One region of the Dorea sp. genome, then DNA from elsewhere that is predicted to be linked to it. Evidence: predicted binding sites of a transcription regulator. Region 1 holds the regulator's gene; the other holds the start of a gene.
What was found. The regulator Rex, encoded in region 1, represses fermentation and respiration genes when NADH is low (regulators of the CRP and FNR family bind a similar motif). The targets are predictions, from matches to a motif close to ATTGTTAANTANTTAACAAT.
Positions count from the first base shown of each region.

Region 2: ACWJAF_RS10230 (phosphotransferase family protein) is a predicted target of Rex. The motif match lies at 2,273-2,292, and genes of this name have one in related genera.

Region 1 covers NZ_CDRRQK010000002.1:15,441-19,860, reverse strand. The annotation lists gene ACWJAF_RS01100 (NADP-dependent isocitrate dehydrogenase) at 1-75, shown strand, start outside; gene ACWJAF_RS01095 (ABC-F family ATP-binding cassette domain-containing protein) at 238-2,166, opposite strand; gene ACWJAF_RS01090 (redox-sensing transcriptional repressor Rex) at 2,332-2,973, shown strand; gene ACWJAF_RS01085 (NAD(P)H-hydrate dehydratase) at 3,150-4,420, shown strand, end outside.
Region 2 covers NZ_CDRRQK010000021.1:38,197-42,616, reverse strand. The annotation lists gene adhE (bifunctional acetaldehyde-CoA/alcohol dehydrogenase) at 1-2,137, shown strand, start outside; gene ACWJAF_RS10230 (phosphotransferase family protein) at 2,420-3,175, shown strand; gene ACWJAF_RS10225 (cell wall hydrolase) at 3,292-4,420, opposite strand, start outside.

The sequences.
Region 1 (4,420 bases):
ACACTCGAAAATCCAACAGTACTTAACAGTGAGGGATTCATTAAAGCAATCGCAGAAAAACTGGAAACTCTTTAAAAATTAAAAAATAAGATATTTAGGCATACAAAAAAGGAGTATTGCTCGATAACTGAAAACAGTTATTTTGCAACACTCCCTTTTTGTTAAAAAGTGTGTAAGAGAACTTAAAGGTTACCGCCACAGCTATAAGAAACTACAACAGATAAAGGATTAGAAAAATTAAACTTCTTCTGCAAGTTCTTCCCATTTTTCGTATAATTCTTCCAGTTCTTCCGCAATGGCAGCTTTTTCTTTTGCAAGTTCCTGACATTTTACAGAATTGGTAAAGATTTCTTCCTGTACCATCAGAGAATCAATTTCTCCATCACGTTCTTCCAGTTCGCCAATACGTTCTTCTGTCTTTTTCAGTTCGTTTTGGCGTTTCCTGAGTTTTGCCTGGGCTTCTTTTTGTTCCTGCCAGCTGAGCTTGGATTCAGAGACAGATCTTTCAGAAGTACTGTCCGGATCCGGTGAAGCAGAAGTGCCGGCATAGGCTGTGGTAAGTTCTTCTTTTTTCTCCAGATAATAGTCATAATTGCCAATGTAGTTGACAAATGTATGATTGACAAGATCCAGAATACGGGTTGCAGTCTGGTTGATAAAATAACGGTCATGTGAAACGTAAAGTACTGTGCCGGTATAATCATTCAGCGCATTTTCCAGAATTTCTTTTGATGCAATATCCAGGTGGTTGGTCGGCTCATCGAGGATCAGGAAATTCGCCTCTGAAAGCATCAGCTTTGCAAGAGAAACACGTCCTCGTTCCCCACCGCTCAAAGAGCTGATCTGTTTGAATACATCGTCTCCTGTGAAAAGGAAGGCAGCAAGTACATTGCGGATCTCTGTATTGGTAAGTGCCGGGTAATCATCAGAGATTTCATCAAAAATGGTCTTTTCCATATGAAGTACATGATGTTCCTGGTCGTAGTAACCGATTTTTACATTGGAGCCAAGGGTGTAAGTTCCGGAGTCGGCTGCAATGACATGGTTCAATATTTTTAAGAGCGTGGTTTTACCGGTTCCGTTATCACCGATCACAGCCACATGCTCGCCACGTTTGATCTCCAGATTAATATCTGTAAATAATTCCTGCCCCGGAAATGATTTGCATAAGTGCTCGATGGTTAAGACGTCGTTACCGCTGACGCAGGAAGGTTCAAGTTTCAGATGGATGTCGGTATTGACTTCCACCGGTTTTTCGATGGTCTGCATCTTTTCAAGCATTTTTTCACGACTTTCTGCCCGCTTGATTGATTTTTCGCGGTTGAAAGAACGCAGCTTTTCGATGACAGCTTCCTGATGCTTGATTTCTTGCTGCTGATTCAGGTATTCTTTCAGACGGATATCACGGAGCTGCTGCTTCTTGGCAGCATAATCGCTGTAATTTCCCATGTAAGTACGAAGAGTGCCAAGCTCGATTTCCAGAACTTTTGTCACAACTTTGTTTAGAAAATAACGGTCATGTGAGACGATAAGTACGGCTCCCTGATAGTTTAAAAGATAGGTTTCCAGCCATGCGATGGAGTTCAGATCCAGGTGGTTGGTCGGCTCATCCAGAAGCAGAATATCCGGTTTCGTGAGCAGAAGTTTGCCAAGGGAAACACGGGTTTTCTGACCTCCGGAAAGAGTATCTACGGGTTTTGTAAAATCAGTTTCTGTAAAACCAAGCCCCTTTAAAACACCGGTGATCTCGCTTTCATATGCATAACCATTTTCGCGCTCGAAAGCCGCAGTAAGGCGGTTATAAGTTTCTAACCGGTCATTTAAGGCTTCGCCGGATAGGTGCTTTAATTCCATCTCGATCTCGCGGATACGCCGTTCCATCGCGATAATATCGGATTTTGCGGTCTTTACTTCTTCGTAAATGGTGTTCCCACTCTGCATTTCCTGATGCTGGGCCAGGTAGCCTAAGGTCTTCCCCTTTGTGAGGATGACATTCCCTCCGTCCGGTGCAAGTTCACCGACGATCATCTTAAGAAGGGTCGATTTTCCCGCTCCGTTCGGTCCGACGAGAGCGGCTTTTTCATGATCCTCTATATGAAAAGATCCATCATTCACAATGAGATGTTCCCCAAAGGATTTCTGGATCCCGTGACATGCTAATATCATAAATTTCCTCCTAAATATGGATACATTATTCTGTCTGTATTCCTAAAATGCATTTGCATATGCTACTTTATTATAACGGAAATTGTATAAAATTCAACAATAGTTTGACAATAATCTTTCAATTTTATATAATTATCCTAGACTAAGATTGGAAGGGTGAATATATTGGAAGAAAGAGAGATTTCTCGTGCTGTCATCAGAAGACTGCCGAGGTATTACAGATATTTGGGTGAACTGTTGGAAAATGGTGTAGAACGTATCTCTTCGAATGATCTGAGCAAGCGCATGAAAGTAACAGCATCTCAGATCCGTCAGGATCTTAATAACTTCGGAGGATTCGGACAACAGGGATATGGTTATAATGTAAAGTATTTATATACGGAGATTGGAAAGATATTAGGTTTGGAAGAAGATCATAATATTATTATTATCGGTGCCGGAAATCTTGGGCAGGCACTGGCAAATTATGCAGCTTTTGAAAACCGTGGTTTTATCCTGAGAGGGATTTTTGATGTCAATCCAAGACTTCAGGGCGTATCGATCCGTGGTGTGCCGATCCGTATGATGGATGATCTGAAGACATTTGTACAGAACAATGATATAGATATTGCTGTTCTTACAATTCCGAAGGAAAAAGCAATTGAAGTAGCAAACATGCTGGTGGAAAACGGTGTGCGGGCTATCTGGAATTTTGCACATACAGATCTGAACCTTCCAGATAATGTTGTGGTTGAAAATGTGCATTTATCAGAGAGTCTGATGCAGCTGTCTTATAACATCAGCCGCTACAAAGAAGATCATAAATAAAAACATAAAAATGACGTGTAAGAGTAATCTGTAAGGCGGATATACTTTTACACGTCCTTTTGTCAACTTGTGTTCTACAGAAGCCGCCAGTGGCGGCTTCTGTAGATTACCAAAGTACCTTTATCAAAATTATCAGGATTCAGGTTGCGTAAATATGTCAGTTGGGAGATGATGATATGCAGTATTTGGTAAATGCAGCGCAGATGAAATCTGCAGATCAATATACCATTCAGAAGTTAGGTGTTCCGTCACTGGAATTAATGGAACGTGCCGCAGACGGATGTATACAGATAATGGAACAGGAAAAAATGGATTTTTCGGATGTCTGTGTCGTATGTGGAACGGGAAACAACGGAGGGGACGGATTCGCAATTGCGAGAATGTTATTAGAAAAAGATTATAAAGTACAGGCATTTCTGGTAGGAGATGCGGAGCATTGCACGAAAGAAACGAAAGAACAGATCAGGAAACTGGAGGCATGCGGCGGAAAAGTCAGATACTGTATACCGGAAGACGGACATTACAGTCTGGTGATTGATGCGGTATTCGGTGTCGGTCTCAGCCGTGATGTGGACGGAATTTACAGACAGGTAATAGAATGGATGAATGCACAGGATGCAGTAAGGTTTGCAGTAGATATCCCTTCCGGATTATCTGCAACAACAGGATGTGTGCTTGGATGTGCATTTGAGGCGGATTATACGGTCACATTTCAGTTCAAAAAGCTTGGACTGGAACTGGCACAGGGAAGAAAATATGCCGGAAAAACGGTTGTCTGGGATATCGGGATCTCTGCGCAGCCGCTGATGGATGATACGGATATAGTAAAAAGTGATGAAAAAGAAGATTACAGAAAGCTCCTTCCAAAAAGAGAAGAAGATTCTAACAAAGGAAGTTATGGAAAACTACTGATAATTGCAGGAAGTAAGGGCATGGCAGGAGCCGCATATCTGAATGCGCATGCTGCATATATGGCAGGAGCCGGACTTGTGAGAATATATACTGCAAAAGACAACAGGGCGATTCTTCAGACACTTCTTCCGGAAGCAATCATTACGACATATGAAGATTTTGAACAGGTAGAAGTAATCCGGTTACTGGAGTGGGCAGATGCAGTCTGTGTCGGATCAGGACTTGGACAAAGTAAAACGGCAGAAAGAATATTAAAAACAGTGATTGATTATGTAAGAGTTCCATGTCTGATTGATGCAGATGGGCTGAATCTTCTGGCAGATAATAAGAATTATTTAAGACATATAGAAGGAAGAAGATTTGTGATCACACCACATATGAAGGAAATGTCAAGAGTAACAGGAGATTCTGTAGAAAATCTGAAAAAAGACAGAGTGGAGTTCTTAAAACAATTTGCGGAGACACTTCGTATTGTATGTGTGTTAAAAGATTCCAGAACGCTGATCGCAGGAGAAGAAAGAGGAATCCGGTTAAA
Region 2 (4,420 bases), on a different contig from region 1:
AGTTGTTCTTGATGCAGCAGTAAAAGCTGGAGCACCAGAGGGAATCATCGGATGGATCGACGTTCCTTCATTAGAGCTGACAACAACAGTTATGAAAGACGCAGATGAAATCCTTGCAACAGGTGGTCCTGGAATGGTTAAATCCGCATACTCTTCAGGAAAACCGGCACTTGGTGTTGGACCTGGTAATACACCAGTTATCATCGATGACTCAGCAGACATCAAGATGGCAGTTAACTCAATCATCCATTCTAAGACATTTGATAATGGTATGATCTGTGCTTCTGAGCAGTCAGTAACTGTACTTGACAGCATTTATGATGAAGTTAAGAAAGAATTTGCATATCGTGGATGCTACTTCCTTAAGAAAGGTGAAGAGCTTGATAAAGTTCGTAAGACAATCATCATCAATGGCGCACTGAACAACAAGATTCCTGGAAAATCAGCTTACGAAATTGCTAAATTAGCAGGTGTTGATGTTCCGAAAGCAACAAAGATCCTGATCGGTGAAGTAGAATCTGTAGATATTTCAGAAGAATTTGCACATGAAAAATTATCTCCAGTACTTGCTATGTACAGAGCTAAGACATTTGATGAGGCTCTTGCAAAAGCAGAACAGTTAGTAGCTGACGGTGGATATGGACATACATCATCACTTTATGTACATCCATCACAGACAGAGAAGATTGAGAAACATCAGCAGGCTATGAAGACATGCCGTATCCTGATCAATACTCCTTCTTCACAGGGTGGTATCGGAGACCTTTACAACTTTGGTCTTGCTCCATCTCTTACACTTGGTTGTGGTTCTTGGGGAGGAAACTCTGTATCTGAGAACGTAGGTGTAAAACACCTGGTTAATATCAAGACAGTTGCAGAGAGGAGAGAAAACATGCTGTGGTTTAGAACACCTGAAAAAGTATACTTTAAGAAAGGCTGCATGCCTGTAGCATTAGATGAACTTGGAACAGTAATGCACAAAAAGAAAGCATTCATCGTAACAGATAGCTTCCTGTATAAGAATGGTTATGTAAAACCAATCGAAGAGAAATTAGATCAGATGGGAATCCAGCATACATGCTTCTTTGAAGTAGCTCCAGACCCAACTCTGCAGTGTGCAAGAAGAGGTGTAGAACAGATCAGAGCATTTGAGCCAGATACAATCATCGCTCTTGGTGGTGGATCAGCAATGGATGCCGGAAAGATCATGTGGTTAATGTATGAGCATCCAGAAGCAAAATTCGAAGATATGGCTATGGACTTCATGGATATCCGTAAGAGAGTATACACATTCCCTAAGATGGGTGAGAAAGCTTACTTCGTAGCAATCCCAACATCTTCAGGAACAGGATCTGAGGTAACTCCTTTCGCAATCATCACAGATGCAGACACAGGAGTAAAATGGCCTATCACAGACTACGAATTGATGCCTAACATGGCTATCGTAGACGTTGACAATGCAATGACAGCTCCTAAGGGACTGACAAGCGCATCTGGTATCGACGTAATGACACATGCGATCGAAGCATATGTATCTATCATGGCTACAGACTTTACAGATGGTCTTGCTATGAAAGCTGTAAAAGCTGTATTTGATTACTTACCATCAGCATATGAGAATGGTGCTAATGACCCAATCGCAAGAGAGAAGATGGCAAACGCTTCTTGCATGGCTGGTATGGCATTCGCAAATGCATTCCTTGGACTGAACCACTCTATGGCTCACAAACTTGGAGCATTCCATCACCTGCCACACGGTATTGCTAACGCTGTAATCCTTACAGATGTAATGCGCTACAATGCAGCAGAAGTTCCAACAAGAATGGGAACATTCTCACAGTATCAGTATCCACATGCACTTGCAAGATACGCTGAATTAGGTCGTTTCGCAGGATGCACAGGTAAGACAGATGAAGAAGTATTCGAAAACTTCATCGCTAAACTGGAAGAACTGAAGACAAGAATTGGTATCAAGAAGACAATCAAAGACTACGGTGTAGATGAGAAGTACTTCCTGGATACATTGGATGAGATGACAGAGCAGGCATTCAATGACCAGTGTACAGGTGCTAACCCAAGATATCCACTTATGAGTGAGATGAAGGAAATCTACCTGAAGTGCTACTATGGAAAATAAAACAGGTAATAATATATATCCATGAGTTTTTGTTTGCAGGTTGGATAATGTATTAAATACAGGAAAAGTGTGGCAGGAAACTGTCACACTTTTTCTATACCAAAGTATACAAGAGTATCATAATAGATTTTTTTGAATGTTAAAAAAATAACTAATTATATACAGCACAAAAATTAGCCAAAAAAATAACAAAAAACCATTTAAAAATCTGACAATAAGGTGTATAATACAGACAACGAAAAGGAAATGGGCCAAAGATTCAATAAAAAAGGAGGAATCTGTATGAAGCTCGAGAAGAAAAATGTAATCGTAGAGAGACCTTATAAATCAGTTTATAAGACAGAAGAAGGTATTGTTAAGATATTTGCGACAGATCATCCGAAGTCAGCGGTATTTAATGAAGCTCTTAATACTGTAAAGGTAGAAGAGACTGGACTTGATATACCGAAACTTAAAGAGGTAACTCAGATTAATGGGGAATGGGCACTGATCATTGAGAACAGAGAAGGAAAGACACTGGAAGAGATGATGAAGGTTGACCGTGCAAATCTGGAGAAATACATGTCCGATTTCGTAGATCTGCAGTTAAAAGTACAGAGTAAAACAGCAGCGACATTGCCGAAATTAAAAGATAAACTTGCTTCCGAAATCAAGAATCTGAAAGCACTGGATGCAACGGAAAGATATGAACTTCTGACCCGGTTGGAGAGCATGCCAAAACATACAAAGTTATGTCATGGAGATTTTAATCCAAGTAATGTTATTGTTGAGAAGAATGGTAAGATGACGGTGGTTGACTGGGCACATGCATCACAGGGAAATGCAAGTGCGGATGCAGCGATGACTTATTTGTTATTTGCATTGCATGATCAGGAAAGCGCAGATCTTTATCTGAAGTTATTCTGTAAGAAGAGTGATACTGCAAGACAGTATGTAGAGCAGTGGCTTCCAATTGTAGCGGCAGCAGAATTAGAGAAAGATATCCGGCTCGAAAAAGACTTCCTGATGAAGTGGATCGATGTCATGGAATATGAATAAAAACAAAAAGAATGAGATAAAAATAAGCCTCGTATTGAGGCTTATTTTTATCTTCGTGCATTCGTAAGAAGCTGCCGGTGGCAGCTTCTCTTGCTATTGTACTTGTTATATGTAATTTAGAAAAATACATTTCCACCAACATTGACTCCCGATACACCTGTAGAAGCAGATCTAAACTGCAGACAATTAATTACTGCAGAATGTCTTGCTCCGGCGAGGGCATCCTGTGCAACCTGATATGCGGTTGAAGAAGCACCCTGCTTTAAGACTTTGTTCAGAGAACCGTTCCATGTAGGAGCGAACTGACCGGACTGATAGATTACATCATGCAGGTTATTAGGATAAGCAGGACTTGCAACACGGTTCATGATAACGGTTGCGACAGCGAGCATTCCGTCATAACCACCTGCTTCACACTGAAGGATTGCTGCGAAAAGAGCAACATCCGAAGTAGAAGAAGGCGTAGAAGATGTGTTGTTATTGCCGGTATTTGTTGTTGTGTTCGTTGTTGTATTAGGTTTTGTAGTAGTTGTTGTATTTTTATTCGTTGTTGTCTGTGCTGGTTGAGTTGTTTTATTCGCGTTATTATTATTGTTGTTGTTATTATTGTTACTAGCCGTTGCAGTAGTGTCGGTTTTTGTCTCGGTCTTTTTATCTTCGGCCTTGAGAGAACCAGATACGGCATTATTTTGTGCGATTTTTAAAGCCTCTTCAGCAGCTTTCGCACGTTCCAGCTGAGCCTGATAATTGGCAAGCTCTCCGGAAGTAGAAGAAATCTTTGAATTTAATTCTTCGCGTTTGCTTGTCAGTGTTTTCTGAAGACCAGAAAGCTTACTTTGCTGCTCTTCCAGTTCTTCTTGTTTTTTTTCTACGCTTTTTCTGACATCTTGCAGTTGGTTAAGCATAGAACGGTCATAGTCACTGATGGTTGCAACATATTCAGCCTTATTCAGAAAATCGCCCATATTTTCGGAAGTGAGCAGAATCTGAAGCAGGGATGAGGTACCACCCTCATACATGAATTTGATGCGGTCTTTCATAGAATCGTACTGAGCTTCTTCATCTAATTGAACAGAGGCCAGATCCAGCTTGGATTTTTCGACTTTAGCTGATAACTCTTCAATCTGACTTGAAGTGTCATCCAGTTCCTTACTTAAGGTGGCCAGCTGGCTGTTCAGATCATTTAATTCCCCTTTTAGATTGGAAGTAGTACTTTCTAATTCTTTTGAAGAAGGTGCTGAATAT